Regions from separate parts of the Rossellomorea sp. LjRoot5 genome, predicted to be linked through region 1. Evidence: riboswitches for the same ligand, from Rfam matches in the RefSeq annotation. Region 1 holds a riboswitch; each other region holds the start of a gene.
What was found. A riboswitch is a leader RNA that binds a small molecule or an ion and turns the genes downstream of it on or off. The one in region 1 is predicted to bind thiamine pyrophosphate.
Positions count from the first base shown of each region.

Region 2: another riboswitch for thiamine pyrophosphate. It lies ahead of thiT (energy-coupled thiamine transporter ThiT); the one in region 1 lies ahead of ACSQ2E_RS16155 (ABC transporter substrate-binding protein).
Region 3: another riboswitch for thiamine pyrophosphate. It lies ahead of tenA (thiaminase II); the one in region 1 lies ahead of ACSQ2E_RS16155 (ABC transporter substrate-binding protein).

Region 1 covers NZ_CAXUQN020000001.1:3,166,903-3,171,618, forward strand. The annotation lists gene ACSQ2E_RS16140 (ABC transporter ATP-binding protein) at 1-573, opposite strand, end outside; gene ACSQ2E_RS16145 (ABC transporter permease) at 575-1,336, opposite strand; gene ACSQ2E_RS16150 (thiamine-binding protein) at 1,333-1,626, opposite strand; gene ACSQ2E_RS16155 (ABC transporter substrate-binding protein) at 1,639-2,625, opposite strand; TPP riboswitch at 2,793-2,902, opposite strand; gene ACSQ2E_RS16160 (phosphotransferase enzyme family protein) at 2,973-3,875, opposite strand; gene ACSQ2E_RS16165 (aldo/keto reductase) at 3,962-4,716, shown strand, end outside.
Region 2 covers NZ_CAXUQN020000001.1:4,075,265-4,079,980, reverse strand. The annotation lists gene ACSQ2E_RS20840 (hypothetical protein) at 1-254, shown strand, start outside; gene ACSQ2E_RS20835 (ZIP family metal transporter) at 476-1,291, shown strand; gene ACSQ2E_RS20830 (histidine phosphatase family protein) at 1,371-1,913, shown strand; gene ACSQ2E_RS20825 (thioredoxin family protein) at 1,918-2,283, shown strand; gene ACSQ2E_RS20820 (hypothetical protein) at 2,553-2,852, shown strand; TPP riboswitch at 2,922-3,020, shown strand; gene thiT (energy-coupled thiamine transporter ThiT) at 3,093-3,689, shown strand; gene ltrA (group II intron reverse transcriptase/maturase) at 4,360-4,716, shown strand, end outside.
Region 3 covers NZ_CAXUQN020000001.1:2,196,042-2,200,757, forward strand. The annotation lists gene ACSQ2E_RS11300 (histidine kinase) at 1-1,030, shown strand, start outside; gene ACSQ2E_RS11305 (response regulator) at 1,027-1,626, shown strand; TPP riboswitch at 1,891-1,998, shown strand; gene tenA (thiaminase II) at 2,117-2,824, shown strand; gene ACSQ2E_RS11315 (ECF transporter S component) at 2,817-3,395, shown strand; gene ACSQ2E_RS11320 (ABC transporter ATP-binding protein) at 3,409-4,716, shown strand, end outside.

The DNA.
Region 1 (4,716 bases):
TGCTTCGTCGATATTATGAGTGACAAACAGTACCGAACTTAAGTCTTCCTCCCATATGGAAAGGAGCCACCTCTGCATGTCCAGTCGGGTAAATTCGTCGAGGGCAGAAAATGGTTCATCCAGGCATAAAAAGGATTGAGGACTGACCAGTGCACGAATAAAAGCGACACGTTGTTTCATCCCTCCTGAGAGATCCTCAGGATATGCGTCCTCATAGCCCTTTAAGCCGGCACGTTCAATCATCCCCATCGCCATTTCCTTATCCCTCTTTCCGTGTAATTCCTGACCAAGCATCACATTCTCGATCACCGTTCTCCACGGTAAGAGGGACGGACTTTGTGGCATATAGCTGATGGATCCTCTACGGCCATTTATCGACTGTCCATCGAGCTTTATATCTCCTGAATCTGGTGCGAACAATCCACCGATCACGTGAAATAACGTACTTTTACCACTTCCGGAAGGGCCAAGAATAGAAACGAACTCACCTTCCCCCACTTGAATGGAAAGATCATCGAGAATCAATTCACCATCAAAGGATTTGGACATATTTTGTATTGATAGCATCGTCATATTATTTGTCCTCCTTTCGATTCCACTTCACCATGATTTTTTCTAATAGTACGATGATTCCAAAGAACAGCAGGCTGAGGAGCATGATCATGAAAATGGCGACAAACACCCTGTCGGTCCTGAAGGAAGAGGATGCAAGTGTCATATAGACGCCAATTCCTTTTTGAGCACCAAGCCACTCCGAAATGACCGCACCCATGACACTATAGGTAGCTGAGATTTTCAAACCGGAGAAGATGGAAGGCAGTGCATGTGGCCACTCCACTTTCCGGAAAATCTGCCCTTTTGTTGCACCTGACATTTTCATATAAAGGATGTACTCCCCATTCGTCTGTCTGAACCCATCCATCGCCGAAACGGCAACAGGAAAGAAACAGATCAAGGTAATGACGATGATTTTGGGCAGGAGTCCAAATCCGAACCAAATGACAAGGAGAGGAGCCAAGACAATGATGGGTATATTCTGGGACAAGATCATGAGTGGATAGACCGCTTCCCTTACCTTTGGCAGGAGATGCAGTATGACCGCTGTCACGAGTCCAATTGAACAGCCAATCGCAAACCCTGTGATTGTCAGCAATGCCGTTGATGAGAAATGTCCCTTGAACTCAGACCACGAAGCCATTCCTTCTTCCCATATCTCTGAAGGCGACGGCATCAGCCAGGCTGGCACCTCAAATACGTTAATAACAACTTCCCAGATAATGAATAAAAGGATGAGGACCAAGAAGGGTCTCCATCCTTTTGAAATCCAAGTTCTCATCCTTTATATTTCTCCGTTAAGTCGTTCATTTCGATCCCATCCGGCTGGTACAATACTTTGATTTGGGAAATGACGTTTTTGCTTCCCATTTCAATCATTCGTTCATTCATTTGTTCAATCACCTTGAATAATTGTGACAGATTCCCCTCCATCGTCGTTTCCAAAGGATGGACTTCATATCGTATTCCCGATTTTTCGATGATTGCGATCGCTTCATCCACATATGGAATCACATCTTCACCGTTCTTTGTCTTCGGAATGATTTGTATACTTACAAGTGCGTTCCCCATTTTGTTCACCCCTTATTTTGGTAAGAATTCATTCGTGAATGCTTTCTTGCTTTCGAGTTTCTTATCTAATAAATCATTTTTATACATCCATGACGCATAGTTCTCCCAGACTTCCAGTTTCTGCTCTCCCCATCGATCAGCATCATCTTTATATCTGGGTGCGAGCCACTCCTGACTCTTCATGACTAATTCTTTATCAAGGTCTGGAGCTGCATCCAACAGAATCTCCCCCGCCTCTTTCGGGTTGTCAATCGTATATTGATACCCTTTGGAAGCAGCTGCCATGAATGCCTTGACCGTTTCAGGGTCTGAATCGATCATTTTTTCATTTGTTGTGAGGACTGGAGTGTAGTAATCCAGTTTATCGGAATAATCCTTCACATACATCATGTTCAACTCTTCTCCGCGAAGTTCTGCTTCGATTCCTGTCCACCCATAATAAATCCAGGCGAAATCCACGTCGCGTTTAACGGCAGTAAAGAAATCGGTGTCTCCCATATTTATGAATTTCACTTTTTCCACATCCGCGTTTTCTTGCTTCATGATTGAATCCATAACGGCTTTTTCCACGGGTGACCCCCAGCCGCCATAGCTTTTCCCTTCAAAATCCTTTGGTTTTGTAATACCCTTACTCTTCGGGGAAGCAAACCCTGACGTATTATGCTGAATAATGGCAGCGATGGATACGATCGGTACATCCTGAACCCTCGCTTGAGTGACACCCTCCTGATATCCAACACCGAATTCGGCTTTCCCCGATGCAACGAGCTGATCGGCACCTGCTTCTCCGGGCAGGATGATGTCTACGTCCAATCCCTGATCCTTGAAGTAGCCTTTTTCTTTCGCTACATATAATCCGGTGTGGTTGGTATTCGGTGTCCAGTCGAGGACGACACTTACTTTTTTAAGATTGTCCTTCTTCTCATCGGCTGTATCTTTTCCCCCATTACAGGCGGATAAAAGAAGTACAGAGCAGATGAGGAACATCCATTTTTTCATGGTGATTCCTCCTTCGATCTTTTGCGGTGTAACGTTTCATTCCATTATTCTTCGCTTATTATTGAGAATGAATGTAAACCAATGGCAGTTTGAGACGTAAAGTCCGGGATACAACAAAAAAACGCCCCAAGATTCAGCCGCGGGACGCATCGTTAAACAGGTTATGTATCGTTTAAGAGAATGTTTCCTACGCTGGTATCAGCCAGTTCAGGTTCAAAGGGTCAGTATCTACACGATACAATCTCAACCGGCCACTCCGGTCCCCCTACACGTGGAATATGAAATTAAACGTTATCTTCCTCCCTACTTTGCCATAGAACGAAAGGTTATTCAAGCTTTTCCTTCTCTTATTGAAATACTCCATGGAAATGAACGGATCCAATCAGTTTCTCGATGAAATCCATGCAGGAAGAACCAGCTTCTGGATGTCCTTGTTGAAAGTAAAAAAAGGCATATTGCAGTAGAAAGAGAATGACTAGTGAAGGCACGATCCTTTTCTCTCCTGCAGTCAAAGGATCCTGGCTTTCATATCCTTTCATAAAAGCCAAGATCCAATTAATAGAATGATCTTTTTTCTCCTCTGGGACCATTTTAAGCATCCCTGCGAGGAAGTAGCCGATGTCAGTGATCCTGGGTGCCGTCCGGATCCGTTCAAAATCAATGATCCCGCTCACTTCTCCTCCCTGCATCAAAATATTCCCGGGATTGTAGTCGCTGTGAACGAATTGCTGGGGCAAACACTCATAGGGTTTCCAACACCCCTTCATCCTCGATAGGATCCCTTGCCCCCTTCTCCCGATCGATTCAGAACCAAGCTCCTTCACCCACTCTCTTACATGCCGTTCAATCTCCCAGCCCTTCACTTCATTATGACACCGGTATTCTTTAAGGATAAGATGCAGGGATGCAAGGTATGTTCCTGCATTTGTGAGAGAGGCGATGGAAAATTTCTTCAATGGCGTTCCTTCGAGTGCTTCATATAAAGAATAGATTCGTTCTCCTTCTTTTACATACGGAATTTGTGAGGAAGTTAAAATAGGAGATTCAACGTTCTGGTGATGATTCAATAAATATGAGGTTAGATAGAACTCCTCCATTCGATTTTCAATGGAAAAATACTCTCTTCTTTTCAAATAGAAGGTCTTTCCTTCTGCCTTTACTTTCGTAACATTCGGATGAAGAAGTAGCGGTTTCATGGAAGTAGGATCCATTCCCCAATGACTAAAGATATCCTGAAGAGGTTCAATCATTTCTATTTCCTTTCAATACATAGTAATATACATGTAGTATGACTATGAAAGTATAACTACATACCATATGAAGAGAGGTTTCACCTATGCAAAGAATACAAATGACAGAAGACTTATCATTCTCTAGGATCATTCATGGATTATGGAGACTTTCAGACTGGAAGCAGTCCAAGGAAGATACGTTATCATTGATTCAACACAATATTGAAAACGGAATCACAACGTTTGACCATGCCGATATTTATGGTTCTTATACGTGCGAAACCTTATTCGGTGAGGCGCTTGCCCTTAAACCTTCATTGCGGGAGAAGATGGAGATCGTGACAAAATGCGGCATTGTCCTGCCTTCTGACAATCGCCCGGAGCATAAGACGCATCACTACAACACCAGTAAAAAACATATTCTCACTTCGGTTGAACATTCTCTCCAACAATTAAAGACGGATTACATTGATCTATTGTTGATTCACAGACCGGATCCTTTCATGAATGGCCACGAGGTATCCGAAGCCTTCACTCAATTAAAGGAAGAAGGGAAAGTCCGTCATTTTGGAGTCTCCAACTTTAAAGATCATCAGTGGAATCTGCTTCAATCTTATTTACCATTTCCATTGATTACAAACCAAATTGAATTATCCGCCTACCACCTGGAAAACTTTGAAGACGGCACGTTAAACCTCTGTCAGGAAAAGCGTGTGGCACCCATGGCCTGGTCACCACTGGCAGGCGGGGCGGTCTTCAAAGGGGAAGATAGGAAAGCTGTCCGTCTTCAACATACCTTAAAGAAAGTGCAGGAGGAAACAGGAGCGACGGGGATCGACCAGGTCCTATATGCCTGGCT
Region 2 (4,716 bases), 910 kb from region 1:
TCGTTTTTATTAGCGCCTGTATCTTTACCGTGATCTGCCTGGCATTGATGAGAGGATCGTTGCCTTTTTCCGAAAGCTTTGAAGGAGTTCAGCAAAGTGACAGTTGGAAGGTGCTGCCGTTTTATCTCATCGTAGGAGTGTTCTTTGGCCTTCATTTCCTGGCCCTTCAGATCCCGTTCGGCATCCCGGGCTATCTCCTCCTTTTACTCGTCCTCAACCTGATCTTATGGAAAACAGCCATAAGGGTTGAGTAGGAAGCACGTCTCTGTCTTATAAGGCAGAGGCGTTTTTTGTATATCCCCCATGGTTGTATGGAAAGTATAAACGATACATACACCATTTCAAGCGAATGACATATATATAGAAAAATAATGGGCACTGGTAAATAGGTAGTATGCCGTTTCCTTTGACAAAGAAAGTTTCCTTGATGCAAGATGGTAGTATTCAAAATGTTGATCGGAGGAGAGTGGTTCGTATGTTCATAGACTGGTTAAGTGGATTTAATCCTACGATGCAGGCGCTGTTCGGCGGTCTGGTGACATGGGGGCTGACGGCCCTTGGAGCAGCCACGGTGTTTTTCTTTACGAAAATAGAAAAGCATACGTTGAACATGATGCTCGGGTTTGCCGCTGGAGTCATGATAGCAGCATCGTTTTGGTCACTGCTTGCGCCTTCAATAGAGTTCAGTGAGCAAAACGGTCAGATACCATGGCTTGCCCCTGCCATCGGCTTTTTACTTGGCGGCATATTTATTAGACTTTTAGACTTTGTCGTACCGCATTTACACTTGGGGAACGAATCGGAAAAAGCCGAAGGACCTCCAACCAAATTCAAAAAATCGACCTTATTATTCCTGGCGATCACCCTCCATAATATTCCGGAAGGTCTTGCCATCGGTGTTGCCTTCGGTGCTGCGTCACTTGGCCTCGGAGACGCAACCTTAGTGGGAGCCATCGGCCTTGCCATCGGAATCGGTATTCAGAATATGCCTGAAGGGGCAGCTCTTTCCATTCCGCTGAGGGGAGATGGGATGTCCCGTTTGAAATCCTTCCATTACGGTCAGCTATCAGCCATCGTAGAGCCGATTGCAGCCGTGATCGGAGCCGCTGCCGTCCTGATGGTGCAGCCGCTGCTGCCTTATGCCCTTGCTTTCGCGGCGGGAGCGATGATATTCGTCGTCGTCGAAGAACTGATTCCTGAGTCGCAATCCTCAGGAAGTACGGACTTGGCCACAATGGGATTAATGCTCGGTTTTGTTGTGATGATGATTCTGGACGTTTCTTTAGGATGATTAATCAGAAGGCATGCGCCCAAAGCGCATGCCTTTTCCCTTCCATAAACTAGTATAATGGAAGGGGGAGGGGATCTGTATGAAGATTGGTCTTATAAGGCATTTTAAAGTAACCAGGGGTTATCCTGCTTCGTATGTAACGAGTGATGAGCTGATGAAGTGGGTGGAAGAATATGATATCTCAGGCGTAGAAAGCAATACAGTTGATCTAAAAGATATTGAATGGAAAAGCTGCTATTCCAGTGACTTATCAAGGGCTCAAATAACGGCTGAAACGGTTTATGAAGGAGAAATTACCTTTCTAAAGGAACTGAGGGAAATCAAATTATCTCCCATATTCCGGTCTGACAGGAAGCTGCCACTGTTCCTTCATTTAGCATTCATAAGGCTCGCCTGGTGGTTCAATCATCGGTCCCAGCCTGAAAGCAAGCGGGAAATCGAAGAGAGGATCCGTGCTGTGGTCGATAGGGTCGTCCAGGAAGGGAAAGATGTGCTCATCGTAGGTCATGGGGGAATCATGATATTTATGAAAAAAGAATTACGAAAGCGGGGATTTACTGGACCGTCGTTCAGGAGACCCTCCAACGGGAAGTTGTATGTATATCAAGACCGGACAGGGTGATCACTTGCCCAATCGGTACAATAATTCAGAAGGGAAACCGAAAATGGAAGAAGTTCATTCACTGAAAGCCATCCATGAAAAGCTGGAAGCTGAGAAACTGCTACTGCTATACATATCAAGGCCCGATTGTTCTGTTTGTCACGCACTCCTGCCACAGGTGGAAGAGATGTTGAAGGATTTCAAATCTGTGAGATCCATCCATGCCGATGCAGAAGAAATCCCGGAAATAGCAGGAGAGTTTTCCATCTTCACCGTGCCCGTCATCATCGTATTTGTAGACGGCAAAGAAATGGTCAGAAAAGCACGCTTCGTTCCAATCGACGAACTTCACAGCCAGATTTCACGCCTGACAGAGATGTTAGACGACTAAACAAACGTTTGATTAGTAAGTGAAAACGTTGATTGGTCTGGCTTGGATAGGTTAAACAGTTGTTTAGGATGTAAAATATGAGAGCTCAAACATAAATGATAGGTTGGATTATAATTTCATATTTAATCTTAAAACTTAAAAGAGCTGCTAAAAATGGGTATTTTGACATACCTCATTAGAGTAGCTCTTTTGTCATGGTTCAGTGAATAGGTATATAATAGAGAGTATAAGAGTATAGTAGTTATGAGAAATAAAAGGGGGCTTGATGAATGATCAGATTGTCCAGGACAAAGAAAGTCATGTTACTCTGTTTCGCAATCATCCTCATAATAGTAGCCAACCGGATTTCCACTGTACAACATCTGACGGCAAGAATCGCCACCAACCTGTATGTGAGCCTGAAATATCAGGAACTTGACCTTGAATACCAAAACGTCGAATTCTCACCCCAGTTCGGAGATTATTCTGTAGCGTATAAGGACAAAGATGGTAAGGTATATGGATTTATGGTCACCCCTAAGTCAATGCCCGTCATCATCCTTCATGATCCTCTTAGTGAGACACCTTAAGAAAAAGTTCCTTATCATGCTTTTCAAATATCATTCTTCATGTATAATAAACCATAACAACTTTATAAACGGTACCACAAGGGGAGCGAAAGCTGAGAGTGAACAATCTGTTCTGACCCTCTGAACCTGTTAGTTAGGACTAGCGTAGGGATGTGGAAGATATGCATCATAGTGCTTATTTCGATTATTTCATTCTCCCTCCTTATGGTTTCGTTTTATTACATAAGGAGGATTTTTGTTATGAAAAACACTCGACTTGTCGTATTGCTTGAAGCTTCGTTGATGGCGGCTTTTGCAGTCATTCTCGATATGCTGCCTTCTATTAAGCTATCACCGAGTATCTCGATTTCAATTGCTATGGTTCCAATCTTTCTATTATCCTATCGAAGAGGATGGAGAGCAGGATTGATAGGAGGCTTTTTATGGGGGATCCTTCAGATTGCCCTCGGGGATGCGTGGATTGCGACCCCGGTTCAAATGGTGATTGAGTACTTCATCGCCTTTGCTTTTATCGGCTTTGCCGGGCTTTTTGCGGGGAGGATACAGGACGCACTGGGAAGCAGCCGACGATCCAAAGCGATCTTATGGGTAGTGATCGCAACATTTGCAGGAAGCCTTGCCCGTTATTTCTGGCATTTTATCGCCGGGTTCGTGTTCTTTGCCGAGTATGCACCGGACGATATGTCCCCGTTGCTATTCTCTTTCGTCATGAACGGAATCACCATGTTGGGTTCGGCATTTTTATGCTCCATAGTGTTGGTGTTCATAGCAAATATGGCACCAAGATTGATCAAAGTGCAGTCGCATCAACAGGAAATCAGCCGAAAGGCATCGTAAAATCTTATCGACCGATCCTTTAATAGGGTCGGTTTTTTCGTGCGACGGGCAGTCGCACCTTGAGTGTTCCACACTCAAGATGAATTGTTAAGGGTTGGAGTACGATACGTAGTATAAACGGCTCCCGAATCCCGGAAGATTCATCGTCTCGAAGGTGAAAGTCCTTCCGTTAGAGTGCTGATACAACTAACGAAGACTAATCTAGGGCATAATTGTGAGATTGTGTTCGGAGGAGATGCGGATAATCGAGAGACCCGTAGTCGGATGTGCAGACCCAAATGCAAAAAGTGTGAAGCACGGCGGCTGGGTAAGTTGGCGACCATGCGAAAATAATGGGAAGTCTTAAAGGTGTTCATTCAAAGAATCAGCCGAATGAGCTCAACTTATCAAGTGATGGTGCTGGGTATGTACAGAAGGAAAGTGCGATGACCCCGTGAGATCTCTATCTTACCGTCAGGGCATTGTCCTATAAGGAATTCCGAAATGGATAATGTGGATAGAGAAGTCAGACGTTCTCATAGTACGGAAGTAGCCAGATGACAAAACATCTGGTGAACGGAAGGGGAACGACCTTGTGACTCTACACAAGTAAAGGTGTGTAATGACAACAGACCACGATACTTCGGTATAAACGAACTGAATGTACACAATGAAAGGTGTGGAATACGTAGTGAATCAAGAATTAAAGCTTAAATGGCATAGTGTATACGGACAACTACTGTTTGACCGTAAATTGAAAAGTGCGTGGGAGAAAGTAAAAGCCAACAAAGGTTCAGGTGGAATCGACGAAGTAACTCTTGAAAAGTATGAGGAGAACCTGGATGAAAATCTAGATAATCTACTCGGCAAACTGAGAGCGAAAGAATATGAGCCTACTCCTGTCAGACGCTCCTATATACGCAAGAAGAATGGAAAACAGAGACCTCTCGGTATTCCTACGGTCGAAGATCGGATTGTTCAACAATCTCTGCGAAACGTATTAGAACCAAAATTCGATGACCATATCTTTCATAATTGGTCATGTGGG
Region 3 (4,716 bases), 970 kb from region 1:
GATCGAAATTGCGGTAGGGATTTTCCTGACCATTACATTTTTCATTTCTTTACGTTTTGCTTTCATCTCAAAGGATTGGCCGGTTTATTTATGGACATCGATATTGATTGCGATTTCCATCACCATGACCATCCAGTTTAATTTTATCTATTTCGCCTTTTACATCGCTTACTATAACGGGAATATAAAAAACCGGGTTGCGTTTCTGACCCTTTACATCATTCATCTTGTACTGACGACGGCATCGATCAATTATAACTTCGTGCTGCAGGATGAATTATTTCTATCCCAGTTTCCTTTCATTCTGATCATCTGGATCAGCGTCATCCTGCTTCCGTTCAATATTTATAATCGGAATAAACAGGTTCATTTGGAAGATCAGTTGGAAGATGCCAATAAGCGAATATCGGACCTCGTCAAACAGGAAGAACGTCAGAGGATTGCCAGGGATCTCCACGACACACTGGGTCAAAAGCTTTCATTGATCGGACTGAAAAGCGACCTTGCGAGAAAATTGATATACAAGGACCCGGAGCAGGCCCGAAGTGAATTACAGGATGTTCAACAAACGGCAAGAACCGCATTAAGTGAGGTCAGGACGATGGTCTCCCAGATGAGGGGAATTCGTTTGAAAGACGAAATCGTCAGGGTCAAACAACTCTTAAAAGCCGCAGAAATCGAATTCCGTATGACTGATGACACCGCTATCCCTCAAACTTCACTCTTTTTGGAAAACATCTTGAGCATGTGCTTGAAAGAGGCTGTGACCAATGTGGTGAAACATAGCAAGGCTTCTACCTGTGAACTGAGTATTGAAGAATCGGAAAAAGAAATGACCATTGTTGTGAAAGATAATGGTGTGGGAATCGGAAGTGATTACACACAATCCAAAGGCAGTGGCCTGATCGGGATGAGAGAGCGATTGGAATTTGTCAACGGAAGCCTTGATATTGTTTGGGTGGATGGCACCACCTTGATCATGCGGGTACCGAAAGTAATCAAGCAGACAGACAGGGAGGGAATGGAATGATTCGAATTGTGATTGCGGAAGATCAACGGATGTTGTTGGGCGCATTGGGATCCCTATTGAGCCTGGAAGATGATATGGAAGTGGTTGGAAAAGCAGGCAATGGAGAAGAAGCCATTTCCCTCGTTCATGAACTGAAGCCGGATATTTGTATCATGGATATAGAAATGCCAGAAAAGACCGGACTAGAAGCGGCAGAGGAATTAAAGGGGCAAGATTGTAAGATGATCATCCTTACAACCTTTGCCAGATCAGGCTATTTTCAGCGTGCATTAAAGGGTGGAGTGAAGGGATATTTGTTGAAGGACAGTCCCAGTGAAGAACTGGCGAACTCTATCCGGCTTGTGATGGATGGTAAGCGTATATACGCCCCTGAGCTGATGGATGACGTATACAGTGAAGAGAATCCCCTAACAGACCGGGAAAAAGAAGTGTTGGAGCTGGTTGCCGACGGGAAAAACACAAAAGAAATCGCCGATGAACTAAAGCTCAAAACGGGAACGGTCCGGAACTATATTTCCACGATCCTCGACAAGCTGGAAGTGAAAAACCGAATCGAAGCCATCACCCAATCGAAAGAAAAGGGATGGTTTAAATAAAACGAGGGACGGACCTTCTTGCAGCTCCGTCCTTTTTATAGTTTTTCATTAAGTTGAATATTTATTCGTCTCTAATAACAAGGAGAAAATAGATTGAAGATCTTTTTTCGAAAAATTTTTTTGTGAGATTTATAATGCTGCACCTTTTGCTGTCATTGAATCCGACAGCAAATCTGAAACCGTTAAAGAATCGTTATTTGTTTAAATTGTGTTGACAACTCATTGAATCATGATACGATAACATCGAAAACAAAATTTCATAAGACGATCCACTAGGGGTGCCTTCTAAAAGGCTGAGATTAAAGTGTGACTTTAAGACCCTTTGAACCTGATCTGGTTGAGACCAGCGTAGGGAAGTGGTGTTTGACGGTCGCAAAGAATACAATTCTATTATTCTGATCTCAAGCCACTTTCTGTATGCTGTATGCATCACGGGAAGTGGCTTTTTTTGTTGCCCATTTCGGGTCGTCTGGAAAAGGAGTAGGAAATCATGTCATTTTCAACCGTTTTACGAAACGAAGTCAAGGACATTTGGGATGCAAGCTTTCATCACCCTTTCGTTAAAGGAATCGGGGATGGAACACTCCCCATCGAGAAGTTCAAGTATTATCTTTTGCAAGATGCCTATTACCTTTCACATTTCTCGAAGGTGCAGGCGCTTGGTGCATCAAAGGCAATGGACATACATACGACATCACGAATGGCAGCGCACGCTGTAGGAACCAATGAAGCAGAGCTTTCACTCCATGAAAATTTCTCCAAACGATTAGGCATCACAGAAGAGGAAAGAAAGAATTTCAAACCAGCCCCTACAGCGTACGCTTATACGTCACATATGTATCGTTCCGCGCGATATGGAGGTTTAGCTGATATCCTGGCAGCGATTCTCCCCTGCTACTGGCTCTATTACGAGATAGGGGAACGCTTGAAATCATGCAAGCCGGGAGAGCCCGTTTACCAGGAATGGATTAAGGCATACGGAGGAGACTGGTTCAAAGAGTTAGTGGAAGAACAAATAAATCGGCTTGATGTATTGGCAGCAACCATGACTGAATGTGATAGAGAAAGAATGAAAGAAAATTTCATATTGAGCAGCATTTACGAATTGCAGTTTTGGGAGATGGCTTACACCCTTGAAAAATGGCCGTTTCAGCATGCACTCGGTGCCGGTAAAGAAATGAGTGAACAAAATGTCTAAATTAAAACTGACAGACATTTTAGTGACGGTGGTCATTTCCATCATGTTTGGTGTCATTTATAAGCTTTGGGGGCCATTTTATAACTTGTTAAAACCAATCGGATTGCATGCGGATCAATTTATCTATGGAATGTGGTTTATGGCGGCTACCGTTGCTTTTTTGGTCATCCGTAAACCTGGCGTCGCTCTTTTAGCCGAAATCGCCGCTTCTTCGGGAGAGTTTCTTATGGGTTCTGAGTGGGGACTCGAGGTCCTTTTATTCGGAGTCATTCAAGGATTGATGGCAGAATTGGTTTTCTTAGTAGCGAAATATAAACGCTATGATCTTTCAATTATATGTTTTGCAGCGGTCGGGTCATCATGTGGCTCCATCTTCATGGATTACATGAAAGGGTATATGGGGGATTTGGTTTTCTGGAATCTGTCATTATTTGTCGTTGCGAGATTACTGGGGTCCATTGTCATCGCAGGTGCAGGTTCATTTTATTTGGTCAGGGCCCTCGAGAAAACCGGAGTCACAAGTCTAGTCAGACGTGCAAGTCAGGATGATTACGATGTATTGAACCATTAAAGGGGTGATGCTTATGCATGTCGAAAACCTTCGCCTTACTTTTCCCGGATCGGAAAAACGGATGTTTAATGATGTCAGTCTGTCTATCAATGAAGGGGAGAAAGTATTGCTATTGGGACCATCAGGATGTGGTAAAACAACACTTCTCCATGTTTTATCAGGGGTGATCCCCCGATCTGTGGATGTTCCCATGAGAGCTGCTAAATTGGAGGTGTCTGATTCTTATGGCTATGTATTTCAGGATCCGGACTCGCAATTTTGTATGCCCTTCGTGGATGAAGAATTGGCCTTTGTGCTGGAGAATTTACGGACTCCCCGTGAAGAAATGAAAGGAGAAATACGACAGCTGCTATCGGAGGTGGGACTGGAACTTGATGATCCCCACACGAAAATCTCAACATTATCAGGAGGCATGAAGCAGAAATTGGCCATTGCTTCGGCACTTGCCTTGACACCCGATACTTTGTTCCTGGACGAACCGACTTCATTGTTGGATGAGCAAAGTACAAAGTCTGTCTGGAAAACAATCAAAGAGGTCTTTTTAAATAAAACCTTGGTGATCGTAGAGCATAAACTTGATCATGTTCTTGACATGATCGATCGAATCATTCTTTTCGATTCAAATGGAACCATTATGGCGGATGGAGCGAAAGAGTGGATATTGAACCATTACAAAGGTACGTTGAAGAACTTGGGTGCCTGGTACCCGGGCGCGTGGGAGGAATATCTGTCATCCCGTCAAATGAGGGAGATTCCCCCGTTCGGACCTGTGATTGCAAGAATGGAGGACTTCAAAGGCTATATTCAAAAAGAAGAGAAGATTCTTCTTCCACTTGCTTCGATTCGTAAAGGGGAATGGATTGCCATTACAGGAAGGAATGGTGCAGGGAAATCAACGTTACTGCACAGTCTAATGAAATTCATTTATACAAGCGGGACGTACGAATTAAACGGAATACAGATGAAAGGGAAAAAGATCCCCCAAGATTGTGCGTTTGTTTTTCAAAATCCAGAATTACAGTTTGTCACTCATAGCGTTTATGACGAATTGGCCTATAGTTACCGGCTAAAGAACTTGAATGAAGAGAGTGTGGAGAGAAAGGTTTATGAGCTACTCCAGCGATTCAACCTTCGTTCATTTAAGGAACATCATCCTTATTCTTTATCTGTGGGTCAAAAACGCAGGTTAAGTGTTGCAGCATCCATCGTTCCGAATAAGAAGATTCTGTTATTGGATGAACCGACTTTCGGACAGGACGCTCATAATACGTTTGAACTGATCGAATTGCTTCTGGAGTTACAGCGTGAAGGCGTAACCATA